Hydrogenophaga sp. SL48: one gene and its partner. The protein of the gene in region 1 interacts with the protein of each later gene in a pairwise test. Links are inferred from orthologs where the notes say so. Each region holds a gene or a part of one and is shown on either strand. Other genes may lie near its edges.

Region 1 (10,346 bases):
AGAAAGCACACCATGAGCCTCAAAGAACAGATCACCGAAGACATGAAAGCCGCCATGCGCGCCAAGGACAGCGAGCGCCTGGGCACCATCCGCCTGCTGACCGCGGCCATGAAGCAGAAGGAAGTGGACGAGCGCGTGGAGCTGGACGACACCATGGTCATCGCCATCGTCGACAAGCTGATCAAGCAGCGCAAGGACAGCATCGAGGCCTTCACCAAGGCCGACCGCATGGACCTGGCCGACAAGGAAAGCGCCGAGATGAAGGTGCTGCAGGCCTACCTGCCCGCGCGCCTGTCGGCCGAGGAAGTGGCCACTGAAGTCCAGGCCATCGTCACCGAACTGGGCGCCAAAGGCCCGGGCGACATGGGCAAGGTGATGGGTGCGGTGAAAACCCGCCTCGCGGGCAAGGCCGACATGGGCCAGGTCTCGGCCGCCGTCAAGGCCGCGCTGGCCGGATAAGGCAGGGGCAGCCCCTCCGGCGGTCGCCACAGGCTGACGGATCACTGACCACCGGGGTCTCTCTCAGGGAAAACCGCGACTTCGCTGGTGCCTGGCGCTTCCTACACTCGCGGCACTTTGAAAGGTGCCCCATGCAGCGACAGCGTCCCGGTTTCTCCCAAGCCATCGGCCTGCTGGCCGCCACCGTCGCCCTGTCGGCGGCCGCCCAGACCAACCCCACGGTCAAGATCGGGGTCATCGGGCCCTTCAGCGGCCCGTCATCCGATTTCGGCAGCCCCATGCTGCACGGCGTGCAGTTGGCGGTGGAGGAAATCAACGCCGTGGGCGGCTACCTGGGCCGCCCGCTGGAGCTGGTGGTCCAGGACGATCAAGGCAACCCCGACGTTGGCCTCAAAGGCTCGCAAGCGCTGGTCGGTGGCGGCGTGGTGGCCACCATCGGGTTCTGCAACACCGGTGTGGCCGCCAAGTCGCTGGAGGCCTACCAGACCGCCCAGGTGCCGCTGATCATCCCCTGCGCCACCGGCACACCGCTCACCGCCAGATTCCCCGCGCCCCAGAGCTACATCTTCCGTACCTCGGCGCGTGACTCGATCCAGGCCCCGTTCGTGGTGGACGACCTGGTCAAACGCGGCTGGACCAAGGTGGCCATCTTTGCCGACACCACGGGATACGGCGAGGCCGGGCTGAAGGACGTCGAGGCCGCGCTGGCGGCGAAGAACCTCAAGGCGGTGCACGTGGCGCGCTTTCCGCTGGGCGTGAAAGACCTGAAGGAGCCGTTGAAAGCAGCACAGGCCGCGGGCGCCAACGTGGTGTTCAGCTACACCGTCGGCCCGGAAAACGCGGCGATTGCCAACGGCCGGCGCGACCTCAAGTGGGACGTGCCCCAGGTGGGCGCCTGGCCCCTCTCGTTTCCGTTTTTCATTGATGGCGCCAAGGCGGCCGGCGACGGCGCACTGATGGCACAGACCTTCATCGCCGAACCCAGCAATGAGCGGCGCGCGGCCTTTCTCAGCGCGTACTCGCGCAAGTTCAAGCAAAAGATCGCCGTGCCGATGGCGGCCGCCCAGGCCTACGACAGCACCTACCTGCTGACCTACGCGCTGTTCGGCATCCGGGACGGCAAGTTCACTGGCCCGGCCGTCAAGGGGGCACTGGAAAACATCCCGCGCGTGTACTACGGGGTGGTCGCGACCTACGACAAGCCTTTCAGCCTGGACGACAAGGACGCCGTCACACCCAACATGCTGGTGATGGGCAAGGTGCGCAGCGGCTCGGTGACCTTCGCCTACCCGGAGGACGCGAAACGCAACCTGTTCGTGCAGCGGAAGAAATAGGGCCCCCACACTCCGCCGCTGCGACCGCTCAACCCAGGATCAAGGCCGTGCCCGCCACGGCCAGCGCGGCGCCGAGCCACGCGCCCGTCGCCGGCCGGCGGCGGTACACCAGCCACAGCAAGGGCAGGATCAGTACCGGCGTGACCGAGGACATGACGGCCACCAGGCCGGCCTGACCGTCGCGCAGCGCGATCAGGATCAGGGTCATGCCCAGCGCCATGGCCACGGCCGCACTCATGAAGATCAGGAAGGCGTCCTGCCGCCGCAAAGGCGCTTGCGCCCGCGCACCCGACCAACCCGACGCGAACAGCAGCGTGTGCGCCCCCAGGGCCAGGCTCATGCGCGTGGCAGATGCCGCCACCGGATCGACGCCGGTGACCATGAGCGGCTTGATCATCAAGGTGCCCAGCGACTGGCACAGCGCCGAGAGCAGCCCCAGCCCCACCCCGATGGCCAGCGGCCCGCGCGTCTGCTCCCAGGCGTGGGTTTCATCGCCGCGCTTGCCCCAGGCCACGGCCACCATCACGCCCCCGACCAGCAGGCCGCTGCCCAGCAAGGCCCAGCCCCACACGGTCTCGCCCAGCCAGGCCCAGGCCAGCACACAGGAGAACAGCGCGTGGGTGGCGTACAGCACGCCCGAGCGCCGTGGCCCGAGCCGGTTCATGCAGGAGAACAGCGCCGTGTCACCGATGAAGATGCCGACCACGCCCGAGAGCCCCAGCAGGGCGACGGTGGCCATGTCCAGGCTGCGCCAGCCGCCACTGGCCAGCGCCAGGCCCCAGAGGATCAGCGAGGCAAACACCATGCGCCAGCGGCTGAACGCGAACGCGCCCAGGCGCTGGGCGGGTGGCGCGGAGAACAGGCTGGAGACGGCCCAGCAGGCGGCCGCCAGCAGCGCCAGGGCTTCGGGACGCATGACCAAGGAACCGAATCAACGGAACAGGGCCGCCGCCGGGCCGCTCCCAAGGCGGCACAGCCCCCTCGGGGGGCAGCGACCCGCGCAGCGGCGGAGCCCCGGCCTGCGCCCGGGAGGCGCGGGACGCTTGGGGGCTTTCAACTTCCCGCCACCTTCATCTTGTTGATGAGGATCGAGCCCACGGTCTTGGCGCCGTAGTTGTAGGCGTCGGCGCCCACGGCCTCGATGCCCTGGAACATGTCCTTGAGGTTGCCCGCGATGGTGATCTCGTGCACCGGGTAGGCGATCACGCCGTTTTCCACCCAGTAGCCCGAGGCGCCGCGCGAGTAGTCGCCGGTCACGTAGTTCACGCCCTGCCCCATCAGCTCGGTGACGAACAGGCCACGACCGAGCTTCTGCAGCATGGCCTTGAGGTCGTCGCCGGGCTGGGTCAGGCGGCTGGTGAGCGTGAGGTTGTGCGAGCCACCTGCGTTGCCCGTGGTGCGCATGCCGAGCTTGCGCGCCGAGTAGGTGGAGAGAAAGTAGCCCAGCACCTTGCCCGCGCTCAGCACCTTGCGTTTGACGGTGCGCACGCCTTCGTCGTCAAACGGCGAGCTGCCCTTGCCGTTGATCACATGGGGGTCTTCGACGATGTCGAGGTGTTTCGCCATCACCCGCTTGCCGAGGCTGTTGTTCAGGAAGGTGGTCTTGCGGTACAGCGCACCGCCGCTGGTGGCCTGCACGTAGGCGCCCAGCAGGCCGGCGGCCAGCGGCGACTCGAACAGCACCGGGCATTCGGTGGTGGCGATCTTGCGGCCGTTCAGGCGCGCGAGCGTGCGCTCGGCGGCGTAGCGGCCCACCGCTTCGGGGGTGGCGAGGTCGTCGGGCGAACGCATCGAGCTGTACCAGTGGTCGCGCTGCATGTTCGCGCCCTTGCCGGCGATCGGCGCCACCGACAGGCTGTGGCGCGAGCTGGCGTAGCCGCCGCTGAAGATGCCGGGTTTGCCGCGTTCGCCGCCGCGCATGTGGGCGGTGAAAAAGTGCGACTGCTGGGCCGACACGCCCGCGCCTTCGCTGTTGCTGATCTTCTTGCTGGTGGCGAAGGCCGCGGCCTCGCAGGCCAGCGCGATGCGCAGCGCCTCTTCGGAGTCGATCGCCCAGGGGTGGAAGAGGTCGAGGTCGGGGTAACTGTCGGCGATGTCTTCGGGGTCGGGCAGACCGGCCACCGGGTCTTCGGCGGTGAAGCGGGCGATGTCGTAGGCCGCCTGCACCGTCTGGCGCACGGCAGCGGGTGAAAAATCGGAGGTGGAGGCGTTGCCGCGCTTCTGCCCCAGGTACACCGTCACGCCGAGCGACTTGTCGCGGTTGCGCTCCACGTTCTCCAGCTCACCCTTGCGCACCGACACGCTCAGGCCGGCGCCTTCGGACACCTCGGCCCCGGCGTCGGTGGCGCCCAGCTTTTTGGCATGGCCCAGCGCGAGGTCCACCAGCTCCTCGAACTGGCTGCGTGCGTACTGGAAACCGGCGAGCGGCTGGCTGGCGGTGGAGGAAGGGGCTTGGGACGGGGTGTTGGGGGCTTTTTTCATGTCGACGGCTATGATACTTGCCGCCCCCCTCTGGCTGCTGCAGGCCCTGCACAAGCCCATTTGAAGAAACCCGATGTCCCGCAAACCCACCAAAGGCTACTTCGTCCGTGGCCAGTTCGTTGCCGAGGGCAGCGAGCTCGACCTGGAACTCAAGCGCGAGCTCAAGGGTTCGGTCGACATGAGCAAGACCGACCTGAAAAAAGAGAGCGACCGCCTCCAATTGCTCGGCGAAAACCTGCTCACGCTCAACGCCAGTCTCATGACGCGCCTGATCGAGACGCATGGCCTGTCCGAGAAGCTGATCGATGCCGTGGCCGACGCCAAGCGCATCACCAACTTCGAAGGCCGGCGCCGCCAGATGCAGTTCATCGGCAAGCTCATGCGCAAGCTGGATGACGGCGTCATCAGCGCCATCGAAGCCGCGCTCGAAGAACAGCGCAAGCCCTCGGCCCAGGCCACGCTGGCGCTGCACCAGGCCGAACAGTGGCGCGACAAGCTGATCGCCGACGACGACGCGCTCACGCGCTGGCTGGAACAGGACCCGGCCGCCGACGTGCAGCACCTGCGCGCCCTGATCCGCCAGGCGCGCAAGGACGCGCAGGCCGTGACGGAGCGCCCGGGCGAGGCCCTGCGCCACGGCAAGGCCTACCGCGAGATCTTCCAGATCGTGCGCACCGCGCTCACGCCCAACGACGCATCGGCAGACGACGCCGAAGAACCGCAGGAGGACTGAGCCGTGACCGATACCCTCACCCCCGCGCCGGTGCGCATCGGCATCGTCTCCATCAGCGACCGCGCCAGCAGCGGTGTCTACGAAGACAAGGGCCTGCCGGCGCTGCAGGACTGGCTCACGCGCGCGCTGAAAAACCCCATCACCTTCGAGCCGCGCCTGATCCCCGACGAGCAGGCGAAGATCAGCGAGACCCTGATTCAGCTGGTGGACGCCGGCTGCGCGCTGGTGCTCACCACCGGCGGCACCGGTCCGGCCAAACGCGACGTGACGCCCGAGGCCACGCTGGCCGTGGCCCACAAGGAGATGCCCGGTTTTGGCGAACAGATGCGCCAGATCAGCCTGGCCTTCGTGCCCACCGCCATCCTCTCGCGCCAGGTGGCGGTGATCCGCGACCAGAGCCTGATCATCAACCTGCCGGGGCAGCCCAAGGCGATCGCCGAAACGCTGGAAGGCCTGAAGAACCCGGACGGCAGCCAGAAGGTCAACGGGATCTTCACGGCCGTGCCCTACTGCATCGACCTGATCGAAGGGCCTTACCTCGAAACCAACGATCAGGTCTGCAAGGCCTGGCGACCGAAACAAAAGTAGCCCCCCTGCGCCGCTTCGCGTCTTCCCCCCGGTGGGGGGACGCACCTGGTGGCCCGTCCTGAGCTTGTCGAAGGGCGGTTCCACGGGTGCCCACGAAGAAGGCATTTCACTCCGAGAGTTCCTCATGAAAATCACCAAAGACACCATCGTCACCATCACCTTCCGCGCCACCGATGCGCGGGGCAAGTTGCTGGAGGACGGCAAGGAGCCGCGCGCTTACCTGCACGGCGGCTACAACAACACGCTGCCGGGCATCGAGAAGGCCCTGGAAGGTCAGGAGAAGGGCTTCGCCGCCACCCTGGCGCTGCCGCCCGAAGACGCATTTGGCGTGCGCGACGAGAGCCTGGCCACCAGCATCCCCAAGAGCGAGTTCCCGCCCGGCGTGAAGGTCGGTGGCCAGCTGCAAGGGGTGGACGACCAGGGGCGCCAGCAGGTGTTCACGGTCATGAAGATCAAGGGTGACACGGTGCTGCTCGACGGCAACCACCCGCTGGCCGGGCAGACGCTGCACTTCGCGGTCAAGGTGGTGGACGTGCAGCCGGCGTCGGCCGAAGAGGTGGCCCACGGCCACGCGCACGGTGCCCACGGGCACCACCACTGAACGTCGCCGGACGGTAGCGCTCGACCTTGCGGGCCCTCATCGATTTCCCCGACACCGCCCCTCAGGCGGTGCCCGGTGGCCGGCTTTGCGCCAGCTTCGGCGACCCCATCGAGGTGATCGAGGCCTGGGCCATGGCCGAGGTGCTGCCCGCCCTGGAGCGGGTTCAGGCCCAGGCGGAGGCGGGCCGCTGGTGCATCGGCGGCCTGTCCTACGAGGCCGCGCCGGCCTTCGACACCGCGCTGCCCGCGCACGCGCCCGACCCAGGTTGGCCCCTGGTGTGGTTCGGGGTGTACGAGGCCCCGCTGGCCAGCCCCACCCCCTTGTCAGAAACACGGGGGACCGCGCACTGGACCCTACCCGAGTCCCGCGCCCACTACCTGAAGCAGGTGGAACGGGCGCAGCAGGCCATGGCCGCGGGCGAGGCCTACCAGATCAACCTGACCACGGCCCTGACGGGCACGCTCACCGGCGAGCCATCGGCCTGGATGCGCGCGCTGCGTGAGCGCCAACCCGAGGGCTACCTGCTGTGGCTGGACGGCGGGCAGCGCCACGTGCTGAGCGCTTCGCCCGAGCTGTTCTTCGACTGGCAACCCGATCCGCTGGGTGGCCGCTTGCAATGCCGCCCGATGAAAGGCACCGCCGGCCGGGAGGCCGACCCGGCCCTGGACGCCGCTGCCCGCGAGCGCCTGCTGGCCAGCGCCAAGGAGCGTGCCGAAAACGTCATGATCGTGGACCTGCTGCGCAACGACCTGAACCGCATCGCGCGGCCGGGCACCGTGCGAGTGGACCGGTTGATGGAGGCCGAGGCCTGGCCCTCGGTCTGGCAAATGACCTCCAGCCTCTCGGCCCAGGCCCGCGCGGGCACCACGCTCACCGAGGTGTTCCGCGCCCTCTTCCCTTGCGGCAGCATCACCGGCGCCCCCAAGCGGCAGGCCATGCGCTGGATTCAGCGCCTGGAGTCGGGCGCCCGGGGCCTCTATTGCGGCGCGCTGGGCGTGGTCCGTCCGGGCGGGCACGCCAGCTTCAATGTGCCGATCCGCACCCTGACCCTGCAGCGCACAGACACCACCACCGAATGGCAGGCCCGGTACGGCGTGGGCAGCGGGTTGACCGTCTGCGCCGATCCGGCGGCCGAATGGGAAGAACTGATGACCAAGAGCCACCTGCTTCACCGGGTCAGCGAACCCTTCAGCCTGTTGGAAACACTGCGCCTGGAAGACGGCACCTACTGGCTGCTGGAGCGCCACCTGCAGCGGCTGCAGGACAGCGCCCGCCATTTTGGCCACCCCTGCGATCTGCCGGCGTTGCGCGAACGCCTTGCACGGCTGGCCGCGGGACATGCGCAAGGCCTGTGGCGCGTGCGCCTGACCCTGGACGCCCGGGGCGGGATCGATGTGCAGGCTTTCCCCATGACCGAGACCGCCCAGCCGGTGCGCGTGGCGCTGGCCCCCGCCCCCCTGCCCACCAGCGGCGCACTGAAGGAATTCATCCGGTACAAGACCACGCGGCGCGCGCACTACGAGGCGCTGGCCCCCACCGACCCCGGCGTCTTCGACCACCTGCTGCTCAACGAACGCGGCGAGATCACCGAATTCACCCGAGGCAACGTGGCGGTCCGGCTGGATGGGGTCTGGCTCACCCCCGCACTGTCCAGCGGGCTGCTGGCAGGCACCTACCGGGCCGAGCTGCTGGCCGAAGGACGCCTGCGCGAAGCGGTGCTCACCACCGGTGATCTCGCACGAGCTCAGGGCCTGGCCTTCTACAACGGCCTGAGGGGATGGCTGTCAGCGGAGATGACGCACGCCGGGCATGCGCCACGGGGCAACGCCGCGTCGCTGCCCGACTGCGGTCACTTGCCCACCAGCTGATTCAGCTTCTCGGCCTCGAAGCATTCGCTGCGCGCCGCGTCCGACGGCACGCAGTCGCCCTTCTGCTGCTTCGAGAGGGTTTCAACCGCCTGCCACAGCAGCGTGATCTGATGATCCTGGCCGGCAGCGCTGTCGATCAGGCCGCGCATGGCCTGCGACAGTGGGTCGTCTTCCTGCGTGATGCCGTAGGCCTGGAACTTCGGGTTCGCCTCGGTCACGTCGGCGCTCTCGCCAGACTTGCTCGGGATGATGCGGGCCGGGATGCCCACCGCCGTGGCGCCCGGGGGCACCGGCTTGATCACCACCGCGTTGCTGCCGATCTTGGCGCCGTCGCCCACCACGAAGCCCCCCAGCACCTTGGCACCCGCGCTCACCACCACGTTCTTGCCCAGCGTGGGGTGGCGTTTGGTGCCTTTGTAGAGCGAGGTGCCGCCCAGCGTGACGCCCTGGTAGATCGTGCAGCCGTCGCCGATTTCGGCCGTCTCGCCCACCACCACGCCCATGGCGTGATCGAAGAACACGCGGTCGCCCACCTTGGCACCGGGGTGGATTTCGATGCCGGTCAGCCAGCGCGCGACGTGCGAGATGAACCGCCCCGGCCACTTGAGGCCGTTCGTCCAGCACCAGTGCGCCGGGCGGTGCAGCCAGACGGCGTGCAGGCCCGGGTAGCAGGTGATGACCTCCCAGGTGCTGCGGGCCGCGGGGTCGCGATCGAGGACGCACTGGATGTCGGAACGGATGCGGGCGAACATGGGGTCTTGTTGTTGGAATCGGGCAGTCAGTCTATCGCTTCGCCTGCGCGGCGGTTTGCAGCATGGCCTTGGCGACACCACGCAGGATGTGGATTTCTTCTTCGGTCGGTGCGGCACGGTTGAACAGCTGGTTCAGGCGCGGCATGAGTTTCTTGGGCGCCTCCGGGTCGAGAAAGTCCACCGCCACCAGCGCCTGCTCCAGGTGCTGCAGCATGCCGGCCAGCGCTTTCGCATCGGCCAGCGGGCGCTCGGGTGTGCTGGCGGGCGGCAAGGCGTAGCCCCCCAGCGCCTGGCGCCAGTCGTAGGCGATCAGCTGCACGGCGGCGGCCAGGTTGAGCGAACCGAACGATGGATCGGTGGGGATGGAGAGGCAGCTGTGGCAGCGGTACACGTCTTCGTTGCGCATGCCGAAGCGCTCGGAGCCGAACAGGAAGGCCACGCCACCGGGGCGGGTGGGCGCAGGCGTTTCGGGTGTGCCCAGCAGCGCAGCAAAGTGCTCGCGCGGTTGCCGCGTGGGCGGGCCGAAGTCGCGTGGCGTCATGGCCGTGGCGCACAGGTGTTCGATGCCGTCAAGCGCCTCGTCCAGCGTGTCCACGATGCGCGCCTTGTCCAGCACGTCGTTGGCGCCGCTGGCGCGCTGGATGGTTTCTTCGCGCCGCAACACGTTGGCCCAGCGCGGCGCCACCAGCACCAGGTCGTCAAAGCCCATCACCTTCATGGCGCGCGCGGTACCGCCCACGTTGCCGGCGTGGCTGGTCTGGATCAGGATGAATCTCGTCTTCATTTGGAATCCCCCCGCGCCGCTTCGCGTCACCCCCCAGGGGGGCCACACCAGCAGCCTGGCAAAGCCAGCTCTGCGGTGTGTGCTGGGTGGGGCACTTGCTCCGGTGAGGTGTTTGGTGTGTTGAAACGGTAAAATCCCCGATTGTCGCCGCCCCGCATCGCCTGGGGTCCAGCCTTCCCGCTCTTCCACTGTCACGCTCGCAGCCCCGCTGCGGCGCAAAGGCTCACAACTTATGTCGTCCACACTCCACCCCATGCTCAACGTGGCCATCAAGGCCGCCCGTACCGCCGGTACCATCATCAACCGCGCCGCGCTGGACGTGGAGTCGGTCCGGGTCTCTGCCAAGCAGACCAACGACTTCGTCACCGAAGTCGACCACGCGGCCGAGGCAGCGATCATCGACACCCTGCTCACCGCCTACCCCGACCACGCCATCTGGGCCGAAGAATCGGGCAAGCGCCCGGGCAAACACGGTGGCGCAGACCATGTCTGGATCATCGACCCGCTGGACGGCACCACCAACTTCATCCACGGCTTCCCGGTCTACTGTGTGAGCATCGCGCTCATGGTGGGCAACAAGCTGGAGCAGGCCGTGGTGTACGACCCGAGCCGCAACGACCTCTTCTGCGCCACGCGCGGTCGCGGCGCCTACATGAACGACCGCCGCATCCGCGTGGCCAAACGCATCGCCATGCGCGACTGCCTGATCTCCACCGGTTTCCCCTTCCGTCCGGGCGACGCCTTCC
Region 2 (6,636 bases), 1.8 Mb from region 1 along the record:
TCACCGGCAAGTACCCGACGAACGTGTTGCTGATCGGCTGCCAGCCGCAGGAGCTGGAGGACTACGGCGGCAGCCTGCGCCCGGTGGTGAAGGCCGCGATGGAAGAGGCGCTGGCCCTGGGCGTGGACCAGATCGCGCGCTGGGGCGGTGAGCCCGCACCGCGCCGCACGCCGCTGGGCGAACGCGAGGCCGTGACCCTGGACGAACTCGCGCTGGCCGCCTACGAAACCCAACGGCCCGCATCCGACGCGGCCTGCCGGATCGGCGACGACCGCTTCATGCCCAAGGAAGCCTGAGCCATGTGCATCGGTTTGCCCATGCAGGTCACCACCACCGAGCCCGGCCACGCCTGGTGCGAAGGCCGCGGCGAGCGCCGCCGTGTCACCACGGCGCTGGTCGGTCCGCTGGAGCCCGGCGACTGGTTGCTGGTGTTCCTGGGCGACGCGCGCGAACGCATCGACGCCACCCGCGCCGCTGAAGTCAACACCGCGCTGGACCTCGTGCTCGGCGCCATGCAGGGCTTCGATGCCAGCGGCGACGCGGGCTTCACCCTGCCTTCCCAGATGACGGCCGAACAGCTGAAACAGCTCTCCGGTCAGCTTTAAAACTTCACTCAGGAGACCCCATGAACACTGCCACAGAAACCCCCAGCCGTGCCTTTGCGCTGCCCGTGCCCGACACCAACCCCGCGCCCCCGCTGGTGATGCGTCTGGCGCGCGACTTCGGTGCCGCCTGGGTCGAAGAGACCACCGTGGCCGCCTGGAGCGCGGGCGGCGGTGACCGCGTCGTGCTGCTCGCCGGCGACCCGGTGCGTTTCCCCGAAGGCCAGGACGTGGCGGCGGTGTTGCCCGAGCTGATGAAGAGCTTCCCCAACCGCTTCCAGATCGCCGTGGTGCCGCGCGACAACGAGGACGCGGTGGCGCGCCGCTACGGCTCGCAACGCTGGCCCACGCTGCTGTTCTTTCGCGACGGCCAGTACGTCACCGCCATCGCCGGCATGCAGGACTGGGACGTGTACCTGAACGGCGTGGCCGCCGCGCTCACCATGCCGCCCTCGCGCCCGCCCACCATCGGCATCCCGGTGGTGAGCCAGGGCGGCGCTGGCGCCAGCAGCGACAGCAGCTGCCACTGAACCCCACAGACCACCAAGGACACCCCATGAAAGACTTCCCCATTCCGCTCGTCGCCCTCGGCCCGGGCACCCAGTCCGAAGACGAGTCGCTGGACTACCTGCCCATGCCCAAGGACATGGACACCTACCGCCCGCCGGTGTTGCCCGAGCCCGAAGAGCTGGCCGGTCGCGACGCGGCCCGCGCGGTGCTGGACCAGGTGCTGGCGCTGCTCGACCGCACGGCCGAGCGCGGCCCGGGCGGCCAGGTGTCGCTGACCGCGTTGCCCGCGGCCGACCTGCGGCTGGTCAACCAGATCATGGGCGAGGGCGAGGCCAGCGCCCTGGTGCGCGAAGAAGACGGCGCGCTCGAAGTGCGCATCCAGGAGGCGGTGCTCGCGGGCGTGTGGCGCCTCATCACCTTCCGCACGGTGGACGGCGAACGCATGCTGATCGACGACGTGATCGAGGTCGGCCCGGTGCCCGCGCTGCTGCGCGCCATCGCGGTCGACGATGTGTGGCCCCAGGGCAGCATGCCGCAGTGGGCCGGCCCGCTGCCGCCCAACGTGCAGAACGCGCCCCTGCTGGTGGAAGAGATCCGCGACCAGGTCGCGGGATGGAAACCCGGCCAGGTCTCGCACGTGGTCAACCTCACGCTGCTGCCGGTCACGCCCGAAGACATCGGCTTTCTCGACCACCACCTGGGCACCGGCCGCGTGCTCATGCTCTCGCGCGGTTACGGCAACTGCCGCATCTCCAACACGCGCTTGCCCAACTGCTGGCGCGTGGTGTACTACAACTCGATGGACAAGGTGATCCTCAACACGGTCGAGGTGGTGGACATGCCCGAGGTGGCCATGGCCGCTCCCGAAGACCTGCGCGATTCGCACGAGCGCCTGCTCGACGTGGTGACCTACCTCGAAGGGGTGTGAACATGGCCGGCGCGGACCTCTCCAACGGATTCGAGGGCTTCGAAGGCTCGTACCTGGGCAACCGCGATGTGCTGCGCCCCGGCTCGCGCCTCGAATGCAAGATCTGCTGGTGGGTCTACGACCCGGCGCTCGGCGACCCGCAATGGCAGATCGCCCCCGGCACACCGTTCGCCGACTTGCCGCCGCACTGGCGCTGCCCGAACTGCGATGGCGATGCCGAGCAGTTCCTGATGCTGGAGGATTGAGATGAACTCCCTGCGCCGCTCCGCGTCTTCCCCCTTGCAGGGGGACCTCACCAGCAGCCCGGCAGAGCCGGCGCTGCGGTGTGTGCTGGACATGCGCGTGCAGACCCTGGTGGACTTCTACCGCCACGTGCAGACCGAGCGCATGGTGGGCATCCCTTTGCTGAACCCGGCCCTGTGCGTGGAGGCGGTCGGCTTCGAGTGGGCCGAAGGAGAAGAGGGCGCCGAGCCCGTGGCCGAAGGGGTGCTCATCACGCCCTGGTTCATGAGCCTGCTGCGCCTGCCTTCGATGAACCTCCCCCACGGCCACCGCGTGGGCTGCAAGTTCGTGCGGAACTTCGGCAGCGAACGCTTTGATTTCATCGGCGCACACGATCCCGCCATCGGCTACCACGAGACCTGTGCGCTGTTCTCCCCCATGAACGGTTTCACCGGCCAGGACCTGGCGCGCGAGACCGCGCAGGCTTCGCTGGCGCTGGTCCGTCCCCAGCCCGAACCCGACGCGGTGCCGCCCGTGGCGGCCGAGCCGCTGCCGCCGCGCCGCGGATTTTTCATGGCCCGCCGCCCGGACGCGGGAGCATCCGCATGAGCTTGGTCACCCCGGTGAACGATCTGTCCGCGCTGGCCGGCCGCCTGCGCGTGGCGCCGGGCGCGCCGCTGCCGCTGGCCTTGCAGAGCAGCCGCCAGGACTGGGCTCCAAGGCTCGCACGCGGGCAGGCCGCGAGCGCCTTGCCCGGCCTGACGGCCAGCCTGTTCAACCTCTGCAGCCACGCGCACCGCCTGTGTTCGCAGCTCGCCATCGAGGCCGCCGCGCCCGGCCTGCTGCCCGCGCCCTCGCAGGTGGCGCAGCGCCTGCGCACCGAGACCGCGCAGGAACACATCCGCCGCATCGGCCTGGACTGGCCGCGCCTGCTGGCCACCGACGCGCAGGGGTCGTGGGCCACCCTGGCGCAGGCCGCCCTGCAGGCCTGTCCGCTGCTCGCGCCCACCGCCGCAGCCGACCCCTGGCCCGCCACGCTCGCCTGGCTGGAGGATCAGCTGCTGCAGATGCCGGCCACCACCTGGCAACGTGCCTGGCAGGCCTGCGGTGCCGACTGGCTGCTCGACTGGAGCCACCGCCACACCGGCTGGCTGCCCACGCTGCTGCGCGTCGCGCGCGAGGCCGACACGGCGGCCCTGCTGGACCCGGCCACGGCCTTGCGTGCCCACGCAGACCTTGTGGGCCAACGCAGTTTGTCCGCTGCGCTGGCACTCACGCCCGGCTTCGCGCTGCTCCCCCTGTGGCACGGCGCCCCGGCCCACACCGGCCACTGGACGCGCCTGAACGACCTGCCCGGCGGCCTGCCGCTCACGCCCTGGGCGCTGCTGGGCAGCCGCATCGCCGAACTGATCCGCCTCTGCAAGCCCGATGCGCCAGGGCAGGGCGGCGCGGCCTGGCTGTCCTTCGGGTCGCTGAACACCGGGCCGCACCAGGGCATGGCCTGGGTGGAGATGGCGCGTGGCCTGCTGGTGCACCAGGTGGAGATCGACCGCGCAGATGGCGGCGCGCGCGCGGCCGATTGCCGTGTGCTCGCACCGACCGAATGGAACTTCCACCCGCAGGGTGTGGTGGCCCAACACATCGCCGGGTTGAACGCCACCGAACCCGCCGCGACCGTGGAGCGCCGCGTGCGCCTGCTCATGGCCGCGTTCGACCCCTGCGTGCCGTTTGACGTGGCGCACGGTGTACCCACCTCGAAGGAGGCACACCATGCATGAAGCCAGCCTCGCCGGCGGCGTGTTGCAGCTGGTCGAAGACACGGCGGTGAGCGAAGGGTTTTCGCGCCTGCTGTCGCTGCGGCTCGAAGCCGGCCAGCTCGCGGGGGTGGACGTGCGCGCCCTGCGTTTTGCGCTGGAGAGCCTGGCGCCCGGCACCGTGCTGGAGGGCGCTGTGATCGATATTGAAGAACCGCCCGGCCAGGCCTGGTGCATGGGCTGCGCCCAGACCGTGGCCATCCACCAGCGCGGCGACGCCTGCCCGGGTTGCGGCAGCTACCAGCTGCAACCCACGGGCGGCATGGAATTGCGTGTGATTGACATGCAAGTCAGTGATGATTGAATGAACCAGGAGACAGACCATGTGTGTTGTGTGTGGATGCAGTGACAACAGCCCGGGCCATGCCCGGCATATCCAGACCCACGCGGGCGAGGCCGGCGTGGTGCAGGTGAACCCTGGCAACGGCGACCTGCACTTCGGTGCCGGCGCGGCCCGCGTGTCGGTGCCCGGCATGAGCCAGGCCCGCGCCATCAAGCTGGAGACCGACATCCTCGGCGCCAACAACCGCGTGGCCCAGCAGAACCGTGCGCACTTCGAAGCGCACGGCGTGACCGCGCTCAACCTCGTGTCCAGCCCGGGCTCGGGCAAGACCACGCTGCTGTGCGCGACCATCGAAGCGTTGAAAAAGCACGCGCCCGGCCTGCACGTCGCGGTGATCGAAGGCGATCAGCAAACCAGCTTCGACGCCGACCGCATCCGCGCCACCGGCGCGCCCGCGATCCAGGTCAACACCGGCAAGGGCTGCCACCTCGACGCGCCCATGGTGAGCGAGGCCTTTGCGCAGCTGCACAGCCACGACGATCACGGCCATCACAGCCATCACAGCCATCACAGCCATCACAGCCATCACAGCCATGACCACGACCACCACGATCACGGGCATGGTCACCACCACCATGACGGTGCGCACAGCCTGCTGTTCATCGAAAACGTAGGCAACCTCGTCTGCCCCGCCGTGTGGGACCTGGGCGAGGCCGCCAAGGTCGCCATCCTCTCGGTGACCGAGGGCGAAGACAAGCCGCTCAAGTACCCCGACATGTTCGCTGCGGCATCGCTCATGGTGCTCAACAAGACCGACCTGCTGCCGCACGTGAAGTTCGACGTGGCGCGCTGCATCGAGCTTGCCCGGCGTGTGAACCCGACAATTGAAATCATTCAGCTCTCGGCCACCACGGGCGAAGGCATGGACGCCTGGTTGCACTGGCTCGACCACGCCATGGGCCAAGGCCATCACCACCACGAAGAACCTGCGCCTTCGGCGTCTGAAGCTGCGTTGCGTGATCGTGTGGCACAGCTCGAAGCCGAGCTGGCGCAAGCCCGCGCAGCCTTGTCTGCAGACGCCACGCATTGACTCTGGGCCAACGATGAACCGCGCTGCTTTGCCCACCGTGCTCGCCTGCGGCGCCTGGCTGAAAAACGCCGCCTGCCTGCTGGTGGATGGCCCGCCGGTCTGGTCGGCGGTGCACGGAGACCTCAGCGACCCGGCGGCCTGCGCCGCACTCGAAGCTTCGGTGCAGGCCCTGCTGGCTGAACACGGCGCGCCCATCGCGGCGGTGGCGCACGACCTGCACCCGGACTTCTTCAGCACCCAGCTCGCGGTGCAGCTCGCCGCCACGCTCGGCGTGCCCGCCATCGGCGTGCAGCACCACCACGCACACATCGCGGCCGTGGTGGCCGAACACCGCATCGAAGGCCCCGTCATTGGCCTCGCGCTCGATGGTGTGGGCCTGGGCACAGACGGCCAAGCCTGGGGTGGTGAACTGCTCTGGGTGGACGGCGCGAACTGGCAGCGCCTGGGCCACTTCACGCCCCTCGCCTTGCCCGGCGGCGACCGCGCCGCGCGCGAGCCCTGGCGCATGGCGGCGAGCGCCTTGCACGCGCTCGGCAGAGGCGATGAAATCACCACCCGTTTCGCGCCGCAAGTCGGTGAGGCCGTGGCGTCAGTCGTGCAGCAGATGTTGGCCAAAAACCTGAACTGCCCCGTCACCAGCAGCACCGGCCGCTGGTTCGACGCGGCGGCCGGTGCGTTGGGCCTGAGCGTGCGCCAGACCGACGAGGCCCAGGCCGCCATCGCACTCGAAGCCGCCGCCGCGCGCTGGCTCGCCCAACACCCCCACACCGCGCCGCTGCCCGGCGCGGTCATCGACGCCCAGAACCGCCTCGACCTGCGCGGCCTCATGCTCGCGCTGTTCGACGCCGGCCCCGATGGCGTGGACGCTGCGGCCGCGGGCTTCCACCTCGCGCTGGCCGATGCGCTGGCCGAGTGGGCTGTCCGTGCCGCCCAAGAACGCGGCAGCCGCGACGTGTGCCTCGGCGGCGGCTGCTTCTTCAACCGCATCCTGCGCGAGCGGATCACCGAGCGTCTGCAGGTGGCGCACCTGCGTGTGCACCGGCCACTCGACAAAGGCTGCGGCGACGCCGGCCTCGCGCTCGGCCAGGCCTGGGTCGCGGCCCGGCAGCTGGCCGCGATCACTTCACAAGAACAACCCACGAAAGAGACCGAACCATGTGTCTAGCCATTCCCGCCCAGCTGGTGGA

Evidence for each region.
Region 2: the proteins of IM738_RS13875 (region 1) and hypB interact in binary tests that used the Escherichia coli proteins (3 or more experiments, as listed by UniProt). The link is inferred for Hydrogenophaga sp. SL48 from one-to-one orthologs.

Annotation. Positions count from the first base shown.
Region 1 is NZ_CP063400.1:2,929,579-2,939,924, forward strand. The notes cover bases 4,712-7,457. They hold IM738_RS13875 (FKBP-type peptidyl-prolyl cis-trans isomerase), read left to right. Parts: upstream 4,712-5,719; coding sequence 5,720-6,196; downstream 6,197-7,457. Other genes in these bases: yjgA (ribosome biogenesis factor YjgA), read left to right, coding at 4,712-5,007; mog (molybdopterin adenylyltransferase), read left to right, coding at 5,011-5,595; IM738_RS13880 (chorismate-binding protein), read left to right, coding at 6,223-7,457. Also shown: IM738_RS13845 (GatB/YqeY domain-containing protein), read left to right, coding at 13-459; IM738_RS13850 (ABC transporter substrate-binding protein), read left to right, coding at 591-1,793; IM738_RS13855 (DMT family transporter), read right to left, coding at 1,822-2,709; metalloprotease PmbA, read right to left, coding at 2,847-4,274; more of yjgA, read left to right, coding at 4,348-4,711; more of IM738_RS13880, read left to right, coding at 7,458-8,064; cysE (serine O-acetyltransferase), read right to left, coding at 8,046-8,816; IM738_RS13890 (RNA methyltransferase), read right to left, coding at 8,848-9,600; IM738_RS13895 (inositol monophosphatase family protein), read left to right, coding at 9,833-10,346. UniProt on the Escherichia coli protein: Folding helper with both chaperone and peptidyl-prolyl cis-trans isomerase (PPIase) activities. Chaperone activity prevents aggregation of unfolded or partially folded proteins and promotes their correct folding.
Region 2 is NZ_CP063400.1:4,728,892-4,735,527, forward strand. Bases 3,429-6,424 are described here. They hold hypB (hydrogenase nickel incorporation protein HypB), read left to right. Parts: upstream 3,429-4,399; coding sequence 4,400-5,449; downstream 5,450-6,424. Other genes in these bases: IM738_RS22445 (hypothetical protein), read left to right, coding at 3,429-4,040; IM738_RS22450 (hydrogenase maturation nickel metallochaperone HypA/HybF), read left to right, coding at 4,033-4,380; IM738_RS22460 (Kae1-like domain-containing protein), read left to right, coding at 5,463-6,424. Outside these bases: IM738_RS22415 (HyaD/HybD family hydrogenase maturation endopeptidase), read left to right, coding at 1-296; IM738_RS22420 (HypC/HybG/HupF family hydrogenase formation chaperone), read left to right, coding at 300-605; IM738_RS22425 (hydrogenase), read left to right, coding at 626-1,132; IM738_RS22430 (hydrogenase expression/formation protein), read left to right, coding at 1,159-2,040; IM738_RS22435 (rubredoxin), read left to right, coding at 2,043-2,285; [NiFe]-hydrogenase assembly chaperone HybE, read left to right, coding at 2,287-2,871; more of IM738_RS22445, read left to right, coding at 2,868-3,428; more of IM738_RS22460, read left to right, coding at 6,425-6,614; IM738_RS22465 (HypC/HybG/HupF family hydrogenase formation chaperone), read left to right, coding at 6,605-6,636. UniProt on the Escherichia coli protein: Involved in the maturation of [NiFe] hydrogenases. Required for nickel insertion into the metal center of the hydrogenase. Exhibits a low intrinsic GTPase activity, which is essential for nickel insertion.